Regions from separate parts of the Paenibacillus nanchangensis genome, predicted to be linked through region 2. Evidence: riboswitches for the same ligand, from Rfam matches in the RefSeq annotation. Region 2 holds a riboswitch; the other holds the start of a gene.
The links. Region 2 has a riboswitch for cobalamin ahead of ACE6ED_RS19790 (S-layer homology domain-containing protein). Riboswitches for the same ligand answer to the same signal wherever they lie in the genome.
Positions count from the first base shown of each region.

Region 1: another riboswitch for cobalamin. It lies ahead of ACE6ED_RS16945 (anaerobic ribonucleoside triphosphate reductase); the one in region 2 lies ahead of ACE6ED_RS19790 (S-layer homology domain-containing protein).

Region 1 covers NZ_JBHOFD010000020.1:72,749-84,836, reverse strand. The annotation lists gene ACE6ED_RS16980 (5'-nucleotidase C-terminal domain-containing protein) at 1-551, opposite strand, end outside; gene serS (serine--tRNA ligase) at 824-2,128, opposite strand; gene ACE6ED_RS16970 (GNAT family N-acetyltransferase) at 2,466-2,903, opposite strand; gene ssuE (NADPH-dependent FMN reductase) at 3,189-3,743, shown strand; gene ACE6ED_RS16960 (ribonucleotide-diphosphate reductase subunit beta) at 4,077-5,108, opposite strand; gene ACE6ED_RS16955 (ribonucleoside-diphosphate reductase subunit alpha) at 5,176-7,509, opposite strand; gene nrdG (anaerobic ribonucleoside-triphosphate reductase activating protein) at 7,635-8,156, opposite strand; gene ACE6ED_RS16945 (anaerobic ribonucleoside triphosphate reductase) at 8,153-10,135, opposite strand; cobalamin riboswitch at 10,314-10,542, opposite strand; gene ACE6ED_RS16940 (MTH1187 family thiamine-binding protein) at 11,440-11,748, shown strand; tRNA gene ACE6ED_RS16935 (tRNA-Thr) at 11,920-11,991, shown strand.
Region 2 covers NZ_JBHOFD010000025.1:103,308-115,395, reverse strand. The annotation lists gene ACE6ED_RS19795 (DUF4430 domain-containing protein) at 1-249, opposite strand, end outside; gene ACE6ED_RS19790 (S-layer homology domain-containing protein) at 351-5,072, opposite strand; cobalamin riboswitch at 5,412-5,608, opposite strand; gene ACE6ED_RS19785 (GAP1-N2 domain-containing protein) at 5,794-8,997, opposite strand; gene ACE6ED_RS19780 (TRAFAC clade GTPase domain-containing protein) at 8,994-10,256, opposite strand; gene ACE6ED_RS19775 (beta-mannanase) at 10,379-11,011, opposite strand; gene ACE6ED_RS19770 (hypothetical protein) at 11,091-11,324, opposite strand; gene ACE6ED_RS19765 (vWA domain-containing protein) at 11,299-12,088, opposite strand, start outside.

The DNA.
Region 1 (12,088 bases), on a different contig from region 2:
ACACTGTAATAGACGCTAGCCGTAACGGAGGCCGAAAGCGTGATGCCGGTTCCTTTGGGAATCACCGCTCCGGAGGGAGGGGAAGCAAGAACTTGGGGAGCGTTACTGCTGTCCGCCAGTTCAATGGCGGTGGGGTTTTTGATGCCTTTGACGGTAAAATAAGTTTCCGCCGAACCGGTCACAACAATTTTGGTGCCGATCAGCGACGGATTGGTTTTGAGTCCAAAATCAGGCCGGAAGGAAGAGGCGAGCTGAACCGGCATAATGCGTTCTTTGTCGGTTTCGCCCGGAAAATCGGCAATGGCCAGATTGTTGTTGTCGGGGATGCCGGTGGTGATGTAGGTGGGACCGTTCTGGGTGTAGCCGACGATATAGCCTTCCACGGTGACTTTACTGCCTGATGCCGCCTGAAGCGCTTCGCTGACTGAGATTGGCCCGTCGGCGTAGGCTCTGCCGCTTCCCGCGGGGATGCCCGGGAACATCCCGGTCACAACCATCAGGAATGCGAGCAGCAGGCTGATTGTCCTTTTGCACGGTGAAGAAAAAGTCATGGCACACTTCCTCCCTGTGTAAAGTCATATTTGGAATATATTATAATAAGGAAACTATTATTTTGGAGCTATTTTTTATTAAAAGATTGTAAATAAGCACAAAAGAGCAGGGGAAGGTCAGCCGTCTGTGTCCGAGGGAGGAGAAACGCCTGCTGCCAAAGTCGCAGCGTGCGCCGGTCCGCTGTTCGCAAAGTGTCATAAGCCCAAGGAAACCCAGTTTCGGCGCAAAAAAAAAAAACGGCCTGGCGGCCGTCTTCCATCCAGCATAATTTTTAGCGTGGTTCGGTGTTATCACCGGTGAGAGGGGCGCTAATCCGCTCGGCGCCGCCCATATATTTGCGCAGCGCCTGCGGGATACGCACGCTGCCGTCCTCCTGCTGATGGTTCTCCAGCAGCGGGATCAGTATACGCGGCGTCGCGACCGCCGTATTGTTCAGGGTATGGCAGAAATGCAGCCGCCCGTCCGCATCCCGGTAGCGTATATTCGACCGGCGGGCCTGGTAATCAAGCAGATTCGAGGCCGAATGCGTTTCGCCGTAAGCGTCCCGGCTCGGCATCCACGTCTCGATATCGTATTGCTTATGCGTTTTGGCCGCCATGTCTCCGGCACAGACAGCGACTACCCGGTACGGCAGCTCCAGCAGCCGGAGCAGGTGCTCCGCATTCGCCGTAATTTCCTGGAGCATCCGCTCCGAGCTGTCCGCATCGCACAGCACCACCTGCTCTACCTTGGCGAACTGGTGCACCCGGTAGAGTCCGCGCACATCCCGTCCCGCCGAACCGACCTCCCGGCGGTAGCAGGCCGAGATCCCCGCCAGCTTCAGCGGTCCTTGCTCCAGATCGACAATTTCATCGCTGTAATACGAGACAAGCGATGCCTCCGAAGTGCCGGCCAGCCAGCGGTTTTCATCCGCCAGCTCATATGTCTGATCCCTGCCGGCGGGAAAAAATCCCGTCCGCTCCAAAGCTTCCGGCCGGACCATCACCGGCACATCCATCAGCGTGAAGCCGCGTTCCGCCAGCACATCCAGGGCCAGCTGCTGCACCGCAAGGTGCAGGCGGAGCCCCGCATCCTTCAGCACGTAGCTGCGCGGGCCGCCGATTTTGACGCCGCGGGCCAGATCCAACAGGCCAAGCCGCTCGCCCAGCTCGACATGACCGCTTGCGGCAAAATCAAAGGCTGGAGGTTCGCCGACCCGCCGGAGCTCCACATTTTCCGTGTCGTCCCGCCCCATCGGCGTATCGGCCGACACCGGGTTCGGCACCTGCAGCATCAGCTCGCGCCACCGCCGCTCGGTTTCCTCCAGCGCGGCTTCCAGCGTCCCTAGCTCCGCGTTGACCGCACGGACACGCTGCTTGGCGGTTTCGCCCGCTTCAGCCTCGCCTGCACGCAGCAGACGCTCCACCTCTTTGCTGAGCGTATTGCGTTCCGCCCGGCGTGCTTCCGTCTCCTGGCGCAGCCGTCTGCGCCGCTCATCCGCCTCCAGCAGCTCGCTTACGTTGAGGTTGACTTTTTTCCACTCCACCGTTTGTCTTACCGTGTCCTCATTGTCCCGAATCCATGTGATGTCCAGCATACCGCTCGCTCCTTTTGGTCTATTAGAAAACACAAAAACGCCCTCATCCATGGGACGAGGAGCGTCAGCTCGCGGTGCCACCCAGGTTGACCGAACCGCCGGTTAGGCTGAAGTCCGATCCGCTTTGGTCTTCGCTGTAACGGGCGAAACCCGGTAAACTTAGGGAGGGTGCTCCTCCGGTCGCAAACGCCTCACGGTTGGATGCCGGTCATTGGCCTGATCACGATTTGATATTGCTGTCCAGTATAGCCGATGACAAGGGAGGACACAAGAGGGAGACGCCGGGTTATTCATTTTCTTTTGCTAGTGGAACGGCTTCTTGCAAGAAGCCCCTGTTCTAAAAGTGGTACACCGCCAGCATTTCTCCCCAAGTGGCAAGCTCCAGTTCTTTAAAGCCGGATTTGGCGTACAGCTTCCTGGCCTGCTCATTATCCGGGTGATACCCCAGTATAATAACATCCGTCCTGTTTGTTCTTGTTCGAATCTCGTCGATAACCAGCAGCATGGCGTGATAACCAAGGCCTTGTCCTTGAAATCTTTTGTCGATCATAAAGCGGTAAATCCAGTAGTTTCCGTCGTCCGGATCCAGCCCGAACAGAGTAAAGCCGATCATTACGTCATCCTTGTAAATCGCCCTGGTTACAAAACCCTCTAGATATTGAGCTTCTGCAATCGAATACAGGTTGGACGAGATGAACTTTTTTTGCTCTGGCTTCGGCTGCAAGTTTGCACATTCTCCCCAATTCTGTTTGGTTACTGCCTGGAGTGTAATCATTTCCGGCCTCCTTCTTATGACCCCAGTGTATCAGCTAAATTCTACGGTATGGAGGTAAAAAACAGGTATAACCAGATTATCCCGCCCTTTAGCTGTATCCGGGTAAACCTGCTGATTCTGGGGAAATACCTCACTCGGAATTGAAGTTTGAAGCGGGGCCGGGCTAGTCTGCATATTTGACAATATTTATTCCCCTTTGCTACGATGCGATTAGTACGAATTTAAAATAATGCGCGGGCGCATGTCCCGTACGCGGAGAAACATAATCCACAGTGGGGTGAAAACATGGCAAAAATCGTAGTTATCAACGGGACGCCTTCCCTGGTCTCCCGGATCAATGCGGTTATCGAATATGCGGAGGAAACGCTTCGGCGCGAAGGGCATGAGGTGGAACGGATCAACGTGGCGGAGCTGCCGGCCGAGGATTTGATCGGCACCCGGTTCGAAAGTGAACCGATTGTGAAAGCTAACGGACTTGTGGCCGAAGCCGACGCGCTGATCGTAGTCAGTCCGGTCTATAAGGCTTCTTACACAGGAGTGTTGAAGACGTTTCTGGATCTTGTGCCGCAAAAAGGACTGGCCGGCAAAATCGTCCTGCCGCTTTTCATGGGCGGCAGCCTGGCGCATCTGCTTACGATCGAGTATGCGCTGAAACCGGTATTGTCGGTGCTGGGTGCACGCCATATCCTCGGCGGCGTGTATGCCGTCGATTCGCAGGCGGTACGCGGCGAAGATGGCAGAGTGGAGCTGGCCGAGGAGCTGAAGCTGCGGCTGGATGCGGCGCTGTCCGAATTCGCGGAGGAAACCGCGCATAAGGCGGCACGCAAGGTGCAGAGCTAGGCGGCAAGGCCGCTAAGCCGCGGAGGGGACCGCGTGGGTGCAAAGAGCGAAGCATGAGCTGCCGCCAAAGCCCGCCCGCCTAGCAATGAGCAGGTAAGCAGTCGTCATGAGCAGCAGCCGTCAGGGACAGACGGCATAGGGGCTGGCATAAGCATGGGCGGTCCGCATGAGCCAGCCTAATCAGCCCGCATGGCCCCGAACTGCCCCCGGCTGTGTACGCTACCGGTCCGTACCCGCACCAAACCAAAAAGCGTCTTCCGTAACAGCCGTGAGGCTGCGGAAGACGCTTTTTTTGCCGCGCGGGCGGCATTTTTTTTAAAGAATAAAGCCGTATTACAGATCGTCGAACCCGTTGTCGTCGCCAACCTTGCCGTAGTTGCGGGACTTGGCTTCAAAGAAGTCGGTTTTCGTCGCGTTCAGCGCTTCGTCGGAGAACGGCTTGATCCAAGGCATGCAGTTCACGTCCACGCCGTCGTACGCTTTATCGAGTCCCATCAGGCGCAAGCGCTTGTTGGCGATGTACTTGATGTAGTCGGACAGCTCGTTCAGGTCGATGCCGCGTACGTTGCTGAGCGTATAGTGGGCCCAGTTCGTTTCCAGCTCCACCGCACGGTCAATGGTTTTGTAGACATAATCCATGTTCTCCGGCGTGTTCAGTTCAGGGAAGTCGACAAGCAGCTGCTTGAACACTTCTGCAAAGAAATAGCAGTGCTGGTTCTCGTCGCGCTGAATGTAGGAGATCATCTGGCTGGTTGCCATCATTTTTTGGTCGCGGGCCAGGTTGTAGAAGAAGGCAAACGTGCTGTAAAAGAAAATGCCCTCCAAAATCAGGTCGGCCACAAGCGCCCGGAAAAACGTCTGCGGCGACTGCTCGTCGCGGAATTCCTGATAGATCTCCGAGATAAAACGGTTGCGGTCGAGCAGCACCGGATCATGCTTCCAGTATTCAAAAATTTCCTTCTGTTCGCTTTCGGATACAATGGAAGACAGCACGTAGGAATAAGACTGGTTATGCACAACCTCCTGCTGTCCGATGATCGCGGAAATGGCCTCCAGCGAGGAGTCGGTAAAATAACGTTTTACATCGCCTACAAACATCGTCTGCATCGAGTCAAGCACAGCCAGCAGGGAGATGTTGATCTTGAAAGTACGCTGCTCCTCCGGGTCCAGCCGGGGGAACTGCTGCGCATCCTTCGACATCGGAATTTCGTCGGCGATCCAGTGGTTGAGCAGCAGCACTTTGTACAGCTTGTACATATGCGGCATCCGGATGTCGTTCCAGTTCAGAATACCGGAGCATTCACCTTCGATAATCCGGGTCGATTGGTTAGGGGCTTCCGTGTTAAAAATCTTTTGCAGCTGCATGTTCAGCTCACACTCCTTCGATTTGCTTACGTATCTTCTACTTGCTTACGTATATATGGCGTACGGGTTAGCTTGCGCACGATTCGCATTCTTCGATCGTCAGCGCCCGGCTGCGTACGTAGTAGGTCGATTTCAAGCCGGCTTTCCAGGCATGCAGATGCAGCTCCAGGAACTCGGTTGCTTTAATGTCAGGACGAACGTACAGGTTGAAGCTTTGGCCTTGGTCCACATGGCGCTGACGGGCTGCAGCCATGTCAATGGACCAGTGCTGGTCGATCAGGAACGCCGTCTTGTAATACCAGATGGTTTTGTCGGACAGGTCCGGCGCAGGGTTAGCGATTTTGTAAGTCGTCTTCTCCTCGTAGGACAGCAGCTCGTACAGCGGATCAATGCTGGCCGTCGAACCGGCGATAATCGAAGTCGAACCGTTTGGCGCGATTGCGAACATCCAGGCGTTGCGGACTCCGTCCTTGGCAACCTGCTGCTGCAGCTCCCGCCACTGCCCGGCCGTTACGAACTCGCCTTCGCGGTCGCCGGTTGTGTAGCCGCGGCTTGTGAAGTAAGCGCCATTCTCCCAATCGGAGCCAGCGAACTTCGGATAACGGCCTTTTTCGCGGGACAACTCCATGCTGGAGCGGACGAGCAGGTAATTGATGTATTCGTACAGATTGTCGTTATATTTAACCGCCTCTTCGGATTCCCAGCGGATGCCTTCAAGCGCCAGCAGGTGATGCAGGCCGAAGGTGCCGAGTCCGACAGCGCGGTATTGGCTGTTTGTGTACTGCGCCTGCAGCACTTCGATATTGTTGATGTCGATAACGTTGTCGAGCATCCGGACCTGAATTGGAATCAGGCGCTCCAGCACTTTGTCCGGCACGGCGCGCGCCAGATGGATGGAGTTCAGGTTGCAGACGACGAAATCGCCGGGGATTTTGGAAATCACGATCCGGGTTTGTCCGTCCTTTGTGACCAGTTCTTCTTGCTCCACAACCGTTGCCGACTGATTTTGCATAATTTCGGTGCACAGGTTGGAGGAGAACACCATACCCGCATGGCGGTTCGGGTTCGCCCGGTTAACCGTATCGCGGTAGAACATGTACGGCGTACCGGTCTCCAGCTGCGATTTCATAATCCGCTTCATGATGTCGATTGCCGGCACCGTGATGCGGGAGAGCTCCGGATGCGCCGACGCTTCGGCGTATTTGTCGCGGAAGCTGCCTTGGCCTGGCGTCTCATCGTAGAAGTCTTCCAGACCAAGCGCGCGGCCGGAGGCGTCTTTCCAGCCCATCACTTTTTTCACTTCATGCGGGCAAAACAGATTCCATTGTCCGCGGGCTTCCACCGCCTCCATGAACAGGTCGGGCAGGCAGACGCCGTGGAATACGTCATGCGCGCGCATCCGCTCGTCGCCGTTGTTCAGCTTCAGGTCGAGGAACGCCAGGATGTCTTTGTGGAAAACATCCAGGTACACGGCGACCGCGCCTTTGCGTGTGCCAAGCTGGTCGACGCTGACGGCGGTGTTGTTCAGCTGGCGGATCCAGGGGATGACGCCGGAGCTTGTATTTTTATGTCCGCGGATGTCGGAGCCGCGGGCGCGGATTTTGCCGAGATATACGCCGATGCCGCCGCCCATTTTGCTCAGACGGGCTACGTCGGTGTTGGAATCAAAAATGCCTTCAAGCGAATCGTCGACCGTGTCGATGAAGCAGCTGGAGAGCTGTCCGGCCACTTTTTTACCGGCATTGGACAGGGTAGGCGTTGCGGCGGTCATATAGATATTGCTCATCGCCCAATACGCTTCTTTGACCAGCTCCATCCGCTTGTCTTCCGGTTCCTGGTGCATCAGGTACATGGCGATAACCATATATCGCTCCTGCGGCAGCTCCATCACCCGGCCGTCAAAATCATGCGCCAGGTAGCGTTCAGTCAACGTCAGCAGGCCGATGTAGTCGAACAGCAGGTCGCGGGAAGGTTCAATGCAGGCGCCAAGCTCGTTGATCTGCTCTTGGGTGTAGCAGGAGAGCAGTTCTTCGCGGTACACGCCTTTTTTGACCAGCTCGGAAATGAGCGGATACAGATCCCCGTAAGGTGCTTCGGGATAGGCTTTGTAACGGCGGCTGACGGCGGCTTTTTTATAAAGCGAAGTCAAAAGCGACCGGGCCGCGGCGAACTTCCAGTTCGGTTCTTCTTTGGTGACGAGCTCCAGCGCGCTCATGGTGAACGCATTGCTGATTTCCTCGCCGCTGACTTCGTCCCGGCGCAGCTTGGACTTCACACCCCGCAGCAGCGTTTCTTTGTTCAGGTTGTCGAGGCCGTTCAGAACACGGTCGGCATAAACGGACAGGCGGGTTTCGTCAAAAGCAAGCTGACGGTTATCGGGTTTGACTACGAGTTGTGGCATAGGGATCGCTTCCTTTCCGGACGGGAGATTATAGGGTGATGCAGTGAGATTATAGAATGATGCGTTATTGTGAATTTGCAATATCAAAAATTGATGTATTAGATGAACGGAATACCCTCCGTCCGTTAGACGGGGGAGGGTTCCCATAATACGATGTCGTCTGTGCCGTTGCCGAGCGTGGCCCGGACATCGATGATCCGCTGATTCGAGCTTCCGCGGTAACGGAGGGTCGTATCCTTCAGCGCTTCAACAAACCGGCCGTCAATCAAAACGTCGCAGCGTTCCAGCAGCTGCCGCTCGGGCTTGTCCGTCATGGCGGACAGTTCTTCAAACGTATAGCCCGTATAACCCCAGACGGAGCAGCCGGGCACTTTTTGCAGCAGCTTGTCCACAAATCCGGCAGCTTCTCCGGCGGAAAAAAACGGGTCTCCCCCGGCCAGCGTAATGCCGTCCAGCAGCGGATTGGCGGCAATGTCTTCGATGATTTCCGCTTGGCGTTCCACCGTGAACGGCTCGCCGTAGCGGAAATTCCAGGTCTCCGGATTGAAGCAGCCGGGGCAGCGGTGCCGGCATCCGCTTAAAAAGATGACGGCCCGCAGCCCTTCGCCTTCATTAATTGATTCCGGGTAATAACCGCACAAATTCATAGATGTTTGACCCGGTCCCGGACTTCGGCCTGCTTGGCGGCGTTAAAGCGGGTCTGGTAATCCCCGGTCAGGTAACCGGTCACCCGGCGCAGCCGCCGGATATGGACTTCGGATTCATGTTTGCCGCAAGACGGGCAGTTTGAGCCGATAACCCCTTCATGCCCGCAGGCGGAGCAGCGGTCGATCGGATGGTTGATGCTGAAATAGCTGATGCCTTGATCAAGCGCGTAACGAATGATTTTGACAAAAGCCGACGGGTTGCTCCGCGCATTTCCGTTCAGCTCGACGTAGGAAATGGCGCCGGCGTTGCACAGGTCGTGGAAAGGCGCCTCCAGGCTGATTTTCCGCGCGGCTCCCAGCGTATGATAGACCGGGACATGGAACGAATTTGTGTAGTACTCGCGGTCGGTCACACCCGGAATCGATCCGTATTCCTTGCGGTCGATTTTGGTGAACTTGCCGGACAATCCTTCCGCAGGCGTGGCGAACAGCGTAATATTCAGATCCAGCTCTTCGCTTTTGCGGTCGCAGTATGCCCGCATATGCCGGACAATGGCGAGCGCTTTGCCGTATACCGTCTCGTCTTCGGCGTGATGCCGGCCGTACATTGCCTTCATGCATTCGGCGATTCCGATAAATCCGATCGACAGGCTGCCGTGCTTCAGCAGATCGCCAACCTGATCGTCGGGACCCAGATGCTCGCCGCCTTCCCAGACGCCTTCGCGCATCATGAAGTCGGACGCCTTCGCTTTTTGAGCGGCCTGGATCCGGTAGCGGTGCAGCAGCCCGTCCAGTGCGATGTCCATGTAGTAGTCGAGGTCGGCGTAAAAGCCCGCTTCATCCGGAGCGGAGCGGCGGCCCGTCACCGTGCCGTGCTCAATCCCGAGACGTACGAGATTCAGCGTATTAAAGGACAGGTTCCCTTTGCCGGAGCAGCGGTTGCGTCCAAACCGGTCGCCGAGCACGCGCGTACGGCAGCCCATCGTGGCGAATTCCGTGTCGGGATCGGCCGGATCGTAGTATGCCAGGTTCAGCGGAGCGTCCAGGTTCGCAAAATTCGGGTACAACCGGCGCGCCGAGCATTCGGCGGCTTTCACGAACAATTCGTAGTTCGGGTCGCCGGGCTGCTGGTTGATCCCGCTTTTGCATTTGAAGATCTGAATCGGAAAAATCGGCGTTTCGCCGCTGCCAAGCCCGCTCATGGTTGCCGTCAGCAGCGAATCGATGATCAGCTGGCCTTCCGGCGAAGTGCAGGTGCCGTAATTGATGCTTGTGAACGGAATCTGCCCGCCGGCCCGGCTGGACATCGTGTTCAGATTGTGGATCATGCTTTCCGCGCCCTGGAGCGTCTCGGCAGCCGTCTCTTTGGAGGCGTAACGGAAAGACTTGGGATAGCGCTCCGCCAAGTCCTTGCGGCTCATGGAAATGTCGCCGAGTTCCTCTGCCGCCTGTCCTTCTTCAAAATACTCCAGGCCTTTGCGGAAGTATTTGACGAACGATTTTGTCACGTAAGGGGCGAGATCATAATCGATTTTGTTTGCGGATACGCCGCCGTATTGGGCGTTCTGCTGGGATTGAAAAATAATGGCGACCAGCGCCATAGCGGTCATAATCGAATTCGGAGGCCGGACGCTGCCGTTACCCGTATTAAAGCCCTCGCGCAGCAGCTTCTCAAACGGAATAAAAATGCAGTTGGTCGTCCCGATCGCATACTGGTCCAGATCGTGGACATAGACGAAGTTGTCGCGAACGGCTTGAATCAGCTGAGGCGGCATCACGAAGCTCCGTGCGTACCATTTGGCATATTCGCTGCCGAATTTGCTCAGCTTGCCCGAGAAGCTCTCCCCGTTCAGGTTGGCGTTCTCGCGCAGCAGATCCAGATCCCGGCTGTCGATAATATCCCGGCCCAGCCGGATGACTTCCTCCAACAGCTCGTTCGTATAGGCTTGTCCACTCCATGATTTCTCCAGCAGCGTCATGCTACAGCTCTCCTCTCGATAAGTGAATCCCGCATCTGTTCATAAAAAAAGCATCTTCTGCCGGGAGCAGAACATGCCCGTATGCGTATCAAATCTCCCCACCGGGAGATCAAGTTACCGTGATCATCTTATGTAGGTCGCATGCGGACACCTTCCTGTTCCTCGCAGGTATGGATATGCGGTGTCGTCAAAACAGGCAGGTCTCCTGGCTACCCGGCATCTGGTTCGGCGCCTTCCCGAAGGCGATCCTTCAGTGGCTTGTGCCGTCAGATTACGTGTTTGGGGCGGTCTGTTATCCCCAAGCCGTCCGGTTACAGTGGCGGGACCGCAGCGGATTTGCACCGCGTTTCCCTTTTAAGCCTGGACCCTTTATCTAGGGGTCTGGCACCTGTTTCCACTATATTTTGTTGTCGTTAAATAAATTTAACCCAAGATATAGTGTTTGTAAACAGTTTTTTTATCCACCGTCTATCCACCGCCAAACCGGGGTAGTCCACAGTTCATCCACAATTTATCCACAGCCTGTGGGCAAAATATCCACAAGCCATCCCCAAATTGTTTCACACCCCCAGTTATCCCTGTTCTATGGGAGGTGGGACCGTGCCGGATTTGTCACGTAAATGTCGAAATTGCAGCCGTTTGCGAAATGCGGGCGGTGTCGAATATAGGGTTTGATTGTGTCGAGTACAATCTCCGACAAAGTCGGATATATAGAGTGCATACAGCAGGTCCAACAACAGAGTTGGCGATGGCGTAACCGGTTTGTCGCTCCGGCAGCGAACTGGTACAATATAGCTGGGCCTGCCCGAAGGCGGGCGGTTGATTTTGGGGAAGGTAAATTGGAGCATGAGAAACGAGTAAGTGGAGTAAAACGAGGAATGATGTGCTACGTTATATAAGCTGAATTATTGAATGACAGGAAAAAGGAAATGTCACGGAGGCAATTTGGAGCTACAGGAGCCGTAGCACATTTTTTTGAGTTCTCCGTTCCATAAAGATTGAACTGTTGAATACAGGATGGCAGGGATGTCACGGAGGCAATTTGGAGCTGTAGGAGCGGAGCGTTCGCCTTTATTTTCGGATTTCCTCCGTTGAGTAGAATATAAGAAATCCGAAAATAACAGCGGCCGAAAGTCCCAAATTCGCTGCAGTGCCAGCCCTGTTCCGCCTGTATGTCTTCGTTCACTCTATCCGGAACTACCATTGAACTCCGAAAATAATAGTGGGCTAGAAGTTCTGAATTGGCCGCAGTGCTAGCTCCACCTGTCCTTCTTCAGTTCAGTCCATATGAGGAGGAGACGAGCATGGCGATTGCCGAAGTTAGCGTGATCCCGATCGGGACGGGAAGCACAAGTTTAAGCGGGTTTGTGGCGGATATGCAGCGCGCACTGGAAAGCGTGGAGGGAATCACCTACGAATTGACCTCGATGGGGACGATTATCGAAGGACCCTTACCGCGGCTGCTGGCGGCCATTGAGGCGCTGCATGAATCACCATTTGCGGCTGGAGCCCAGCGGGTGTCCACGTCGGTGAAGATCGACGACCGGCGCGACCAGCCTTCAAGCAGCCGACAGAAGCTGGAATCCGTTGCGCGGAAGCTGCAGGCGGAGTAAAGGTGAGGCCAAGCAAGCGGAAGCGGAGCAGGCCTATCAGGCTGTATAACGCAGGGGGCTGGGGGAAACTAACGGAAGTCCGCAAACGGAGGAACATTCCAGGCAAAAAAGGGTTGCGTTTTTGTTCAAACCGAGTATAATAGTTTTTGTTTGACGGAAAAAACATAATAAGCTGGTGTAGCTCAGGGGTAGAGCAACGCACTCGTAATGCGTAGGCCGGGGGTTCAATTCCCTTCACCAGCATCCTCACAAAGTCAAGCAGGGCGCGGTTATCCGAGATATCGGAGGCCGCGCTTTTTTTGTTAAATGACCTCACTTCTAACATTCTTCTAACCTATAC
Region 2 (12,088 bases):
CGGAGCCGCAACGCCTTCCGGCTGCGCCGCTGTGCCCTCTAGCTGCGCCGCATCACTAGCCGTCGGCAGCGCCGGTGACGCCACCGCCACCGCCGACGCCTCCGGAGCCGGGCTGCCGCCGACAGCCGCAGCCGATTCGCGCGGCGTGTCTGAAGCCGCCTCAGGCGAAGCGGACGAACAACCGCCCGCGATGACAAGCACAGCCGCTAAACCTGCAGCATATAACCATTGCAGCTTTTTTCTTGCCATAAATCCGGTTCACCTCCAAAAATGGGAAGGAACGGAGGCCCCTGCTCCCCCCGTTCCGTAATTGAACTATTACCCCTTACCTGTACTTTCCGCGAAAAAAACTATTCCAGCCGGTCGGCAATCACTGCTGCCATCTCCCGGGTCACTTGGCCCGAAGGATCAAACCGGCCGCCTGTACCTTCCATTATCCCTTTCGCGCTGACCGCACGAACCGCATCGCGGGCGTAAGCTGCAATGCTCGCAGCATCCCCGTAAGCAGGCTCCGTGCTGCTTGCGTTCAGTTTAAAGGCGCGGGTGATCATAACCGCCATTTCCTGGCGGGTGACCGGTGCGTTCGGCTTGAACGCTGTTGCCGATATCCCGTTGATGTAACCCAATTCTTTGGCTTTCATCACGTATCCATAATACCATGCATCCTGCTTCACGTCCGCAAAAACAGAAGCCGCAGACGCCGATGGCGTCTCGTTCGTCAGGCGTACCAGCAGCGCGGCCAGCTGAGCGCGGGTCATCGTCTGCTTCGGCGCAAAGTTTCCGCCGCCAACGCCTTCCATCCATCCTTTGCCGTACACCGCGTGAACGGCTGCCGAGGCCCAAGACGAAATCTTGGCTTCATCGGCAAAAACAAATGCAGCTGCTTCCGGCGCGGCCGGACGGTCTGTACCAATAGCGTATACGCCGGATTGTCCTGCGAGGAGCCGCTCATACGATACCAGTGCGAGCAGTACCTGCTCGGTGGCGATGTCGCTGCTGGCCGTCTCGGAAGGCACATGGGCGTAACCGCCGTCAGCCCGTTTGAACGAGGCCAGGTTGCTCAGCAGCGTTCCGTTCGGCTTCACGAAGCGGGCGTCGTTCGGGCCGGAGCCAACCGCCGTCAGCGCGATCAGCACCTGAGCCGCGCTTTCGCTGTTGGCCTGGCCGGCAAGTTTGAAGCCGCCGTTTGCGTCCTGCGCAGCAGACAGCCAGTTCAAGGCTTTGTCCACCGCCGTCTTCACGTCAGCGCGCTCACGGTGCGGAGCCAGCGCTGCTACCGCCATTGCCGTAATGTCCACATTGCCGCCTTCTCCGGCGGTCAAAGCGAAGCTGCCGTCCGTGCCCTGCTGTTTGACAATCCAGTCAATCAGGCGGTCTTTGGTCCAGGCCGCATTTGCTGGAACCGTGTAGTTACCGCTGTCCAGTACAGTCAAAGCAAAAATCGGACCGTTGCTGCCCTGCTTCGTCATATTGGCGTTGTTGTAGATTTTTTCAATCAGATTGTAACCTGCGATGCTGGCAGGATCGCCCCCAGCTGCTGCTACAGCAAGCGCCATCCGCTCGTAATCGGTGACCTTGCGGAACTCGCCTTTGCTGGCAGTAAGCTGCTCCTGCACGCTCTTTAGATAGGCTGCCGGAACGGCAGCTCCGGAACGGGCCAGCGCAAGCGCCTGCCAGTCGCTCAGTTCCTTCGATGCGGCAACACGCTTCACAGCAGCCGCGATATCCGCCTGCAGCTGTGCGCGTCCCGTCTCCAGCTTGCTGCGGTCGACAACCGCAAACTTCGTGAAGTGGGTTACTTTCCCTGTCATCGTTCCGGTCTTCACATCCAGCACGGATGGAACCGGAATCCAGCTTCCGGCGGCTTCATCCAGCCAGGCCATCGCCAGGTTCTCCGGATGAGATGTATTGACCGGCACCCGGATAGACAGATCTACCGGCTTCGCAAACTTCGTACCTTTTGGTGTGAACTCATAAATGGCGGACGCCAGTTCAGCCCGCTTGTCACTCAGCTCCTGCACCGAGATCGTGGTTTTTGCGGCTAACGCACCTGCCGGCACGTTCAGCTCTACTTCACCGATGTTGTCCTTGACAACCGCAGCCGCACCCGGGCTGATTTCCTTCGAAGCGGCGACCGTATTCCCGGCCAGCGTCTTCGCCAGCTCCGCAGCCTGCGCGGCCGTCATTGGTGTACCTGCGTTCGCAACGCTGGTGGTTCTGCCTACTTTGTTAAGGGGCAGTGTATTGTTCTCATTAATTGCCACCGTTCCCGCTTGAGTGGATGATCCGCCGGCTCCGCTCGCAAGAGCGTTCATGCCGGTTTCACCGTCAATGGTGTATCTCCATTCGACGACATCTCCGGCGCTTAGTGTATAGCTACCGGCACTGATTCCCGGCTTCACGCCGTTTACAAAGTAAAGCCAGCCGCTTTTTGGACCATAATCAAATTCCCCTACGCCATCGATCGAGATGACATACAGCGAAGAGCCGCTGCCTGTCGACACGACGCGCCCGCCAAGCTGCTCTTTCAGCACGCTGTACGGCGTAGCTCCTGTTTGTACGGCGATTTCCGTCGTCGGGTAAACCACATCACCGCCATAGCCGGTTACAGAGAGGGAAACTCTCTGGCTGGCCGGATTGGGTGCCGGATTACCCGTGCCTGGATTGCCGCTGCCCGGTTTCTCCCCGGGAGTTCCCGTACCCGGGTTTCCAGTACCCGGATTTCCATTAGGGTTCTCGCCGGGATTGCCGGTACCCGGGTTGCCGCCAGGATTCTCGCCCGGATTGCCGGTGCCCGGATTGCCGCCAGGGTTCTCACCCGGATTTTCGCCGGGCTGTCCGCCCCCGTTATCCGGAGCCGGAACAACCGTTACCTGCTGGCTGTGCCGCACAAGGCTTGGAACCTTACCTTCACGGAAGCCGGAAACGGTAAGCTCATACGTGCCTGCCGGAAGTCCGTTGATCGCAGCCGCTCCATACGTATCCGCAGTTACTGTTTGGCCGCCAACCGTTACCTTGGCGCCAGCCGCGGCGGTAACAACCTTCTTGCTTTCATAAGTGACCGGGTCATACGGCCAATACACCTGGGATACTACTACGTTGAAGTCCTGCCCGGCGACAGGCTGACCGGGTTCAATTTTGACCGAATCAACAATTTGTGTGTCCGCTCCGCCAAAATAAATCAGAACCTTATCATTTGGCTGGGGTTTGAACGCACCCATCCCCACACTCGGTTCAATCCACTCTCCGTTACGCTGGACAGCAAACTTCCAGTAGTTACTGCCATCTCCAACAACGCCGCCGATTTCGTTGACGAACGGTCCGTACGGATACTCTATAATGTCCAGTTTAAGCTGTTTCTGTGCAGCCAGCTTTTTCAGCGCTTCTAAGACCGTCGATGCCTCTACCTTTCCTTCTGCAAGAGGGCCATTCGGCCCTTCAATGGAGAGGGAAGTGACCACTTCAGTCGCTTTTGCTACCGTGACGTTAGAAGCAGCTCTTACCAGAAGCGGCGTCTGCCCCTCCCGATAACCGGTAACCTCTACCGTATGGCTGCCTTCAGGCAATCCGTTTGTAAATACAGCCGCTCCCTGTGCGTCCGTAACAGCCGTTTGCCCGGCAATCGCAACCTTCGCGTTGGCAGCAGGCGTAATTTTTGGCTCGGAAGTGGAGGTTGCAGAGTTATACACCCAGGTGATCTGCGTAACCTTCGCGGTTACCGTTTCCCCTGCTGCCGGCTGGGCCGGTTCATAAGATACGAATTGGACCAGCTGTGTGTCCATACCGCCAAAATAGATAACGATCTTATCGTTCGCTTGGAGACGGAAAGCGCTCATGCCGACGCTTGGATAAATCCATTCCCCGCCGCGAACAACGGCAAAAAGCCAATACGAATAGTCATCCCCTGTAATCCCGCCAATCCCACTTACAAAATCGCCAAATGAGTGGTGCTCAATATTCAGCTCGAGCCCGGCTTTGCCCGCCAGCAGTTCAAGCGCCTCCATGGCGGTCGTCGCCTGAATGTCTCCTTGCGCCAGTTGGCCGCTTGGACCTTCAATCGCTAAGGAAGCGGCAACTTTAGGCTGCTGGGAGACCGGCTGGTTGAAGTCGTACAGCTTGCCGCCTTGTCCGCCGCTGAACAGCTGATAGGCAACCAGCGCCTGAAGCGCCTGTTCGGTTGCCATACCGTCCGATCCGTACTCCGCAAGGTGGGCGAATCCGCCGTCTGCCATCCGGAAGCTCATCAGTCTGTCCAGCAGATTGCCTTCATCTTTTGTAAATTGCGGACCAGCAGGATCAATGCCGACCGACGTTAAGGCAATAATCGTCTGCGATACGCTTTCGCTATCGGTGCCGTATCCGCCATGAGGCTGCTGATGGCTCGCCAGCCAGGCGACCGCACGTTCGCCGGCTGCCTTCACCTCTGGTTGATCCCAATGGTTGGACAGCGCTGTCAGCACCATCGCTGTCATATCCGGCTGACTTACGGTGCCATAAAGAGCAAACCCTCCATCTTCATTTTGTCCCTTGAGGATGGTTTCGAGGATTTTCTCTTTTGTCCACTTCGCATCGGCCGGCACGTTGTAGTGTCCCGCGTCCAATGCCAGCAGGCTGTATACCGGGCCGTTATTGCCCTGCAGCGTAATATCTTTGAAATTATAAATGCGTTCAATCAGGTTATAACCTGCGAATTTTGTCGCATCTTGACCGATCGCCGTAATAGCGAGCGCAATACGAGCGTAATCCGTGATTTTCCGGTAATTTCCTCCCGCATCTTTAATCGCCGTTTCCAAATTCGTGCGGTAGGAGTCCGGCACTTGATACCCGCCTTTAGCGAGCGCAATGGCCTCCCACTCGGAATTAACGCCTTGCTCGATCACATATTTGGCAGCGGCATCGGCCGCCTGCTTAAGCGTCCCCTGCTCGGCCGCAGCCTTCGCGCCGGATGCCTGCGGCTCTCCCGCCGCTCCGTACGCCCGCCCATTCGGCACGAGGGAAGTTCCCAACACCGAAATGACCATCAGGATAGCCAGTCCAAGCGCAAACGGCCTGGAGGTCAACAGCTTTTTCATAATCAGCCTCTCTTTCCCATCATGGATTTTGCATCAGTTTGACCAGCGGATTGGCCCGCAGCCTGGGCTCACTGGTTCTCTTTCTGTTAATCAGCTGCACCGGGAGCGGTCAAGCGTGAGCCGTCTACCGGCCTGATGAACCGGTTTTTGGCTGACACTTGAACAAGGTTGCGGCTCCCTTTAATCAACACACGTAACGGCAAAAAAACCGCCCTTAGGGCGGTTTCGGAAGAATGCGTAGCCTGGCGGCCGGAACCTGCGCGCAGCCATGCCAATGCTGCGGTCTGCAATCCGGACAACCGTACGGGCGTTTCTCATTCTTACCCCCCGAAGAATAAAAAACCGTTACAAAAAGAGGCAGGTCTCCTGGCTCCACGCTTCATCGCCTCTCTTCGCCTTCCCATTTCCTTGCCGGAAACAGTGGCTTACCGGAAGAGCCGCTCCGCGTTCACAGTGGCGGGACCGCGCCGGATTTGCACCGGCTTCCCTTTTAAGCGGACCTGTGGGAGGTCCGCACCTCTTTTTTCGTGCTATGTGATTTTCATTACTTTTTATCATAGCTATTATTGCGGACCCTGTCTACAATTTCTCCCGCTTATTCTGCACCGCCAATTCTTCCCCTCAAAAAATAAAAAGCAATCCCTGCTGCCGGATTCTCCCGGCAGGGGATTGCCTTCTGGATTTCAAGCTTCCGCCTAGTACACGCCTGAGTCTGCGGCTGCTATTCCGCCGCCGCAGGCGAGGCTGACGGGGCGGGGCTTGCCGCGCCGGCATCGCCCGCATCATCTGCGCCGCCCGGCGAGGCGGTTGCCGCCGCGCCCGCTTCCGGCAGGTCCGTCACCGGCGCCGCGCCGCCTGGCACGGGGCCAGCCAGCAGCGGAAGCGTAAAGCCGTCGGCGGTGATCATATCGCCCGCCGCAAGCTTCGCGTCCGGGGCCAGCTGCACCCGGACGTCATAGCGGGCGCCGCCGCCTGGCGAAGGCGATACGGCTGCCGCGCCCGGGCTGGCTGCCGGAGCGTCTGCGCCAGCGCCCTCCGGCGCAGCGGTGCCCTCCGGCCCGCCGGCCGTGCCGTCCGCCGCATCCGGCGTCGCGCCAGGCGTTGCCGTCACCGCAGCCGCGTCGTCACCGGCTCCGGCGCCATCGGCGCTCCCGCCCGCCGCGGCCGTACCTGCACTTGCCGCGCCGCCCGCGTCACCGCCGGCGTCCGTCCCGCCGGCCGCGTCCGGCGTCGCGCCAGGCGAGGCCGTACCGGCACCGGCGGAAGCCGCCGGATCGCCGCCTGCGCCGCCGCCGTCCGCCGCGCTTGGCACCGGCGCTTCCCCGCACGCCGACATCGCCTCCACGGCGTACGACTGCGGCTCTCCGGCCGCGCCGTGCACCGTTACGCTCTCCGGCTGGAACGCCAGGCAGTCGCCGGCCCCCGCGAAGCGGAACAGCAGCTCCGGTGCGCCTGAGTCCCCGGAAGCGAGATACACTTCAGCCGCATCCACCTCCGCGGCCGCCGATGGGACCGGCGAAGCGGAGGCAGACGGCGCCGCCGCTTGGCGGTCCGAATTCATCAGATTCTGCAGCACAAGCGCCAGAATCAGGACAATCACAATCAGCGAACCCGAGATCAGGACGGGAAATCGGTTTTTCCGCATCCACCGTGCAAGCGGCGAAGCCGCCGCCCCTTTCGCTTCGGTGTATACAGCCTGCAGCGCCGGGCCTGCCGGATCGGCATAAGCCTTTCGGAACTCCCGGCCCTTGAAGGCTTCCCTGTCATACCGTTCAAAATACTTCAGGATCGCCCGCCGGTAGCCGGGATACAGCTTTTTCCTCGACTGCGCAAACAAAGGGCGGTCCTGCGACCAGGCGAGGAAGCGGTAGACGGTATCCTTGTTTCCCCCCGCTTTGGACCGGATATGGTCCAGCAGCGCCTCATAGTCCAGCGGGCCTTCCTCTCTGCCGCTGCTGTGATAATACGCCAGCGGCAGCCGGTCGAACGGCTCGGCGGACCGGGCTTCGCGCAGCCAGCGCCGGCCAAGCAGCTGGGCCATATCCAGCTCCTGCGGCGTGAGGCCGTCGAATATCCGCTCATCCGGCGCTTCTTCGCCAAACCAGCGGAACATCGTGCGCAGCACCTTTTCCTTGCGCTGCCCTTCGATGTCCAGCGGCGGGTGCCATTCCGCCATTTCGGCGGGCATCCGCACAAACCCGAGATCAAACAGCTGCTCCACGGTCATATCATCCAGCGACAGCGCGTACAGCAGATAGCGGTCCGCCGCGGACAGCAGGCTGTGGATCAGCGGCGCGGCGGCATACCCCGCGCTTCCGCGGCGCAGCGTCTTTTCAGCTTTGTCCGCCGCTTCCCGCATCGCGGATACCGCGGCCGCCGGATCGCTTTCCCGGCGCAGCTTCTCCAGCAGATAATCCGCGGCGTGGGCATGCACCGCAGGCTCGTCCAGCACAGCCGGGTCCAGCTGCCCCCAGTAACGGATCAGCGACACCAGGTCGGCCGCATCGGGCGCGGCTGCAAGCCGGGATTCCACATAAGGCTCAAACAGCCGTTTCCGGAAGACGGGCTGGGCGAGCAGCCGCCCGAACAGCGCCTGCGCCAGCAGCGGCTCGCCTTCGGCGATACCGTAGGCCGTGTCCAGCAGATCGTCTCTATCCGCGCCCGCGGCATTCAGCATGGCGTTAATGAAATAATCCACGATTTTTGCGCGGTAATTATGCCCTTCCAGCAGATAATATCTCCGGAAACTCTCAAGCACCTCCGGCTCGGGCAGCCCCTGCCGCCGGATGGCGTCGAACTCCCGGTCGAAGCGTTCAAGGAACAGGTCGTTCAGCCGAATGCGCGTTTCCAGCGCGCCCGGCACCGACAAGAAATCCAGCAGTCCGGCCAGCACCCCGCTTTTATTGTCCTCATAGCGGCGCTCGCTGCCCTGCTCGATCTCGTAAAAAACGATCAATTCATTGTAAAAGCCGGGATCGGTCCGGCGTTCCCCGCCGCCTCCGGCGAGCATTTGCTCTGCAAAACGCCCGTAGTCCGCAATTTTTTCGGTCCGTCCGCTCTCCAGCATCCGCCAGGCAAAATCGGCATATCCCGCGTTTGTCTCGCCAAAATCGACATTCACCATCCGCCCGGCGGCAAAATCAAATAAAAAGTCCTTTTCCGTCGCCCGGTCCCCGGGCCGCAGTGCGCCCTTCTCTACAAAGGTCAAATGGATGAACTTCCGGCTCTGCGGCTCGTTCGCGTAAGTCAGCACGCCAAGTCTGCGCCGGTACTCAAACGGCAGCGCGGCAAACAGCACCTCCGTCAGCCCGGCCGCCCGCTCTGACAGTTCCTCTACCGGAACGTCCAGTGTAACGTACATTTTCTTTTTGCCGGCTACCGACGCCATCGCCGCCTGCAGCAGCGCTTTGAACCGGGTTTCGTCCACCCCTAGCGGCTGAAGCACTGCTAACGGGTCCGGACGGCTCCAGTCCTTGCGGACCGGAACCGACTCCAGCTCGGGCAGCGTCCCGCCCGGCTCTCCGGCGTAGCCGCCGGCAAAATCCGCATGCAGCCACTCCCCGAACTTGTGAACGATCTCGTCCGTCCGGGAAGCCGGAACAATGAAGTTATGCGTAAAAAACGCGCTGCGCAGGCCGGTGAAATCCGTCGCCACATACACGCTGCGGCCGATGACCGTGTCGCCGTTTTCCGCGTGGAACAAATGCAGCGCAGCCGGATAACGCGACTCGTCTTTTTCCCCCCGGGCCGTAAGCTCCGCGGGCGCGTCGTAGACGCAGAACGGATGCAGCGTTTTTTTGATAAACGTATTGTCCAGAGAGTCCGACTTCGCTACCGTATCAAAGCCTTCGGCCGTACGGAACACCCCGCTGCGCGCGCGGGTATACATCTGCTGGCGGATTCCCGCCGCCTCCGAACGGTTCACAGTCCGTCGCTCCCCTCGATGAATTTCAGCTTATGCAGCAGCCATAGGAACGGCTCGTCCACCCGGATCGGGCTGACAACTCCCTCCAGCTTCTGATTCACCGGATTACTGCCGAGCGCGGACACCGCAAAATACCCTGTATTCGAGAAATACACATCCATCGTGTCCTTAAACGGACGGTCGACTCTGCCGATGAAACGGCGGATTTCGCCGTCGATGTTTTCGATTTCGTTCAGGTTCAACCGGTTTTTGTGCACATAATTGTTGAACACATTGCTGTTCGATTTGATGTATTCCCCGTCTTCGTCCTTCAGCGAATGGAGCATGTCGCTTTTGGTCAGTACAACGGCTGTCGGGATATCGGTTTTGCTTTTCTCCTGGTAGGCGATAAAATCGCCAAACAGCGTCAGCACCACATCGCGCGGTTCATCATACTGCGACACCCACTCGCCCGGACGGTCGCCCAGGTTAATGCGGATTTTGTCCCGGACCGAACGGATCTGCAGCGGATCGACCATAAACAAAATCCCCGCCGAATTACGGATATGCTGGCCATGCAGACCAAGATAGTCCTGATCGACCATACCTTCGCCCGCCACATCAAAAAAAACCAGTGTCAGCGGAGGTTTCTCCTCATCCTTAAAAACGAACTGGAAAATAAACGGCTCCTGCATCTTCTCCTTTTGGGTGGAAGCCAGGAGATCACCCCGCTCGAATAGCGGCTCCTCATACAGTGTCCGGAATTTGCGGCTGATCTCCGCATTCAGCGGCATGCACGCCGCATTGAAGTGGCCCGCCGTTGTATGCTGAAGTGTATGAATCAATGAGGTCATGTACACCGACTTGCCCACCTGGGAAGCGCCGATGATCGAAATGATGTTGCTCGGCACCTTGCCCGCCGTAATCGGCAGCTCGTTGTGGCAGAACGGACACAACCGCCGCCGGGTAAGCACGCCGTAACGGTCGGTTAAGCCAACCAGCACATGGTCCGTATAGTGGTGATATTCCTCCGGAATATCGCTTGGACGGATAATGGCTTCCACATCGCCAACCGAATCGAGGCCAAAACGTTCGCGGTACTTATTAAGCGCCTCGTCTTCGCCGAGAGCATAATTCTCGTCGTCTTCCCGGCTGTGCATCGCCCGGAACACCACTTCCTCCGGCGCGAATTTGCTGAAGCAGTAAGGGCATACGATATCGTAGAACAAGGGGCGCGGTTCGGGTTGATTTTTTTTCTTGAAGCGGTTAAAAAAAGACATCTTCGGTTCCTCCTCCAAAAAAACGGGGGCGCCGCCAGGAGCGGACGACCCGTATTTGCGAGCGACAACTAAACGGACCTAAGCCCGCGGACCTGACCGCCGCGGCGGCAGGGTACTCTGACCTACTCCGGCACCAGTTCAAAAAACCGGCCGTATTTCGGGCCGTCCGTAAAAAAGATCCGGATTCGGTCCTCCCGTCCGATCTCCACCGGCGGAAGCTCGTTCCGCCCGGGATCAAAATCCCGGACGAACGGATAAAGCGTGCCGTCTTCCTTGCCGGCGGGGATGCCGCCTTTCTTTTTAACGTAGCAGAGCGCTTCCTTGGGCACGGGAACTTCCGCCCGGATCTGCATATGTACCGACTGGCGTTTCTGGAACAAGGCTCGTTTATATTGAATCGAATAAAAAATCCGCGCTTTACCCGCGCTGACTACAATCCGGTTGTGTTCGTTCCTCTGCCGGACCAGGACCACGCCTGACGGCGTCTCCAGGCGGACGTACACGGTATAAGCGACCAGCCCGATTTCATCCAGCCGGTCGTGATAACCGTTGTTCGCTTTGTATTCTTCCCGGGTGTACAACCTGAGGCCGGGCGGAGGGCTGCAGGAATCGTCCGTTTCCTCCGCCGGAGCTTTGCGGATGCATACAGCCTGCACGCCGTCCGGCCAGCGCCAGCGCAGCGTACAGACGCGGTCCTCCACCCGGGAAGTGACCTCGCTGATTTCCGGAAGACCGTTCTCTTCTGCGTAGTTCATCGTCAAGATCCTCCTATCACTCTATGCGTAAGCCCGCCCGGCCGCCGCAGCCATGCGCCGCCTGCGGCCGGTTCAGCCGTTATACCGCTCTTCGGCCGAGTCTGCCGCCATGCCGCTCCTTGCGGCTGGTGTCGTCATCGTTCTGCCGCCGGTCCTGCGATCGATTCCGCAGCCATGCCGCTTGCACCGGTCCCGTCATCGTTCTGCAACCGATCCCGCCGTCATGCCGCTCCCAGCAGCCAATTTCGCGCCCGGCCGCAGCCAACGATCCTGCCGGCAGCCGGGTCTTAAAATCCCCGGCTGCTTCCCCCACGCGGACGGCGTGTGCTATCCGTAGACGGATTCGCCGCACCGCGCGAACCGCGGCGGGTCAACCGGCCTTCGCCGACCGGGATGATCAGCGTAAACAAGGCGATGATGCCCGCAAGCAGCAGGACGGCGGCAAGCCGGACCAAAGAGTCGCCAAGCGGGTGGCCGCTCAGTCCGTATTCCAGCGTCAGCCCCGACAAGAGACCGGCCACTGCGCCGCCGACGCCGAAGCTTTTCGCCAAATGCCGGTTGTCGAACACGATGCCGAGCCCTACGCCCAGCGCCGCGCCGATCAGCAGCAGCGAAAGCACACGGACAGCGGCATAATACGGGCTGTTTTGCGCCGCATCCGTCCGCTCGGTCACCAGCGTCCGGTCGCCCAGACGGTCGTAGATCTCACGGAATACCTCCGCAAGCCGTCCGGCATCGTCTACATCATAGTATTGGCCGCCTGTCGCGCCGGCGATCTGTCTCAGCAGCTCCGCTCCCGACGGCTCCTGCAGGCTGAGCCCAACCGTGTTGACCGCGATGCCGCGGCTGATGTACGCCTCGAGATCCCGCTGCGGATCAAGCTGGCTCGCGCCGTCGGACAGCAGAATCACCATCGCGCCCCGGGAAGCATCTTCTCCGCCAAGCGTTCCAAGCGCTTCTTGCAGCGCGCCGTCCAGGTTGGTGCCCCCGGTTGTCGTCTGCAGGCCTTCGATGGCGGCAATGACCTGATTCCGGTCGGCGTCCTTTTTCACCTTCGTGAGCGGCTGCACCACGGCT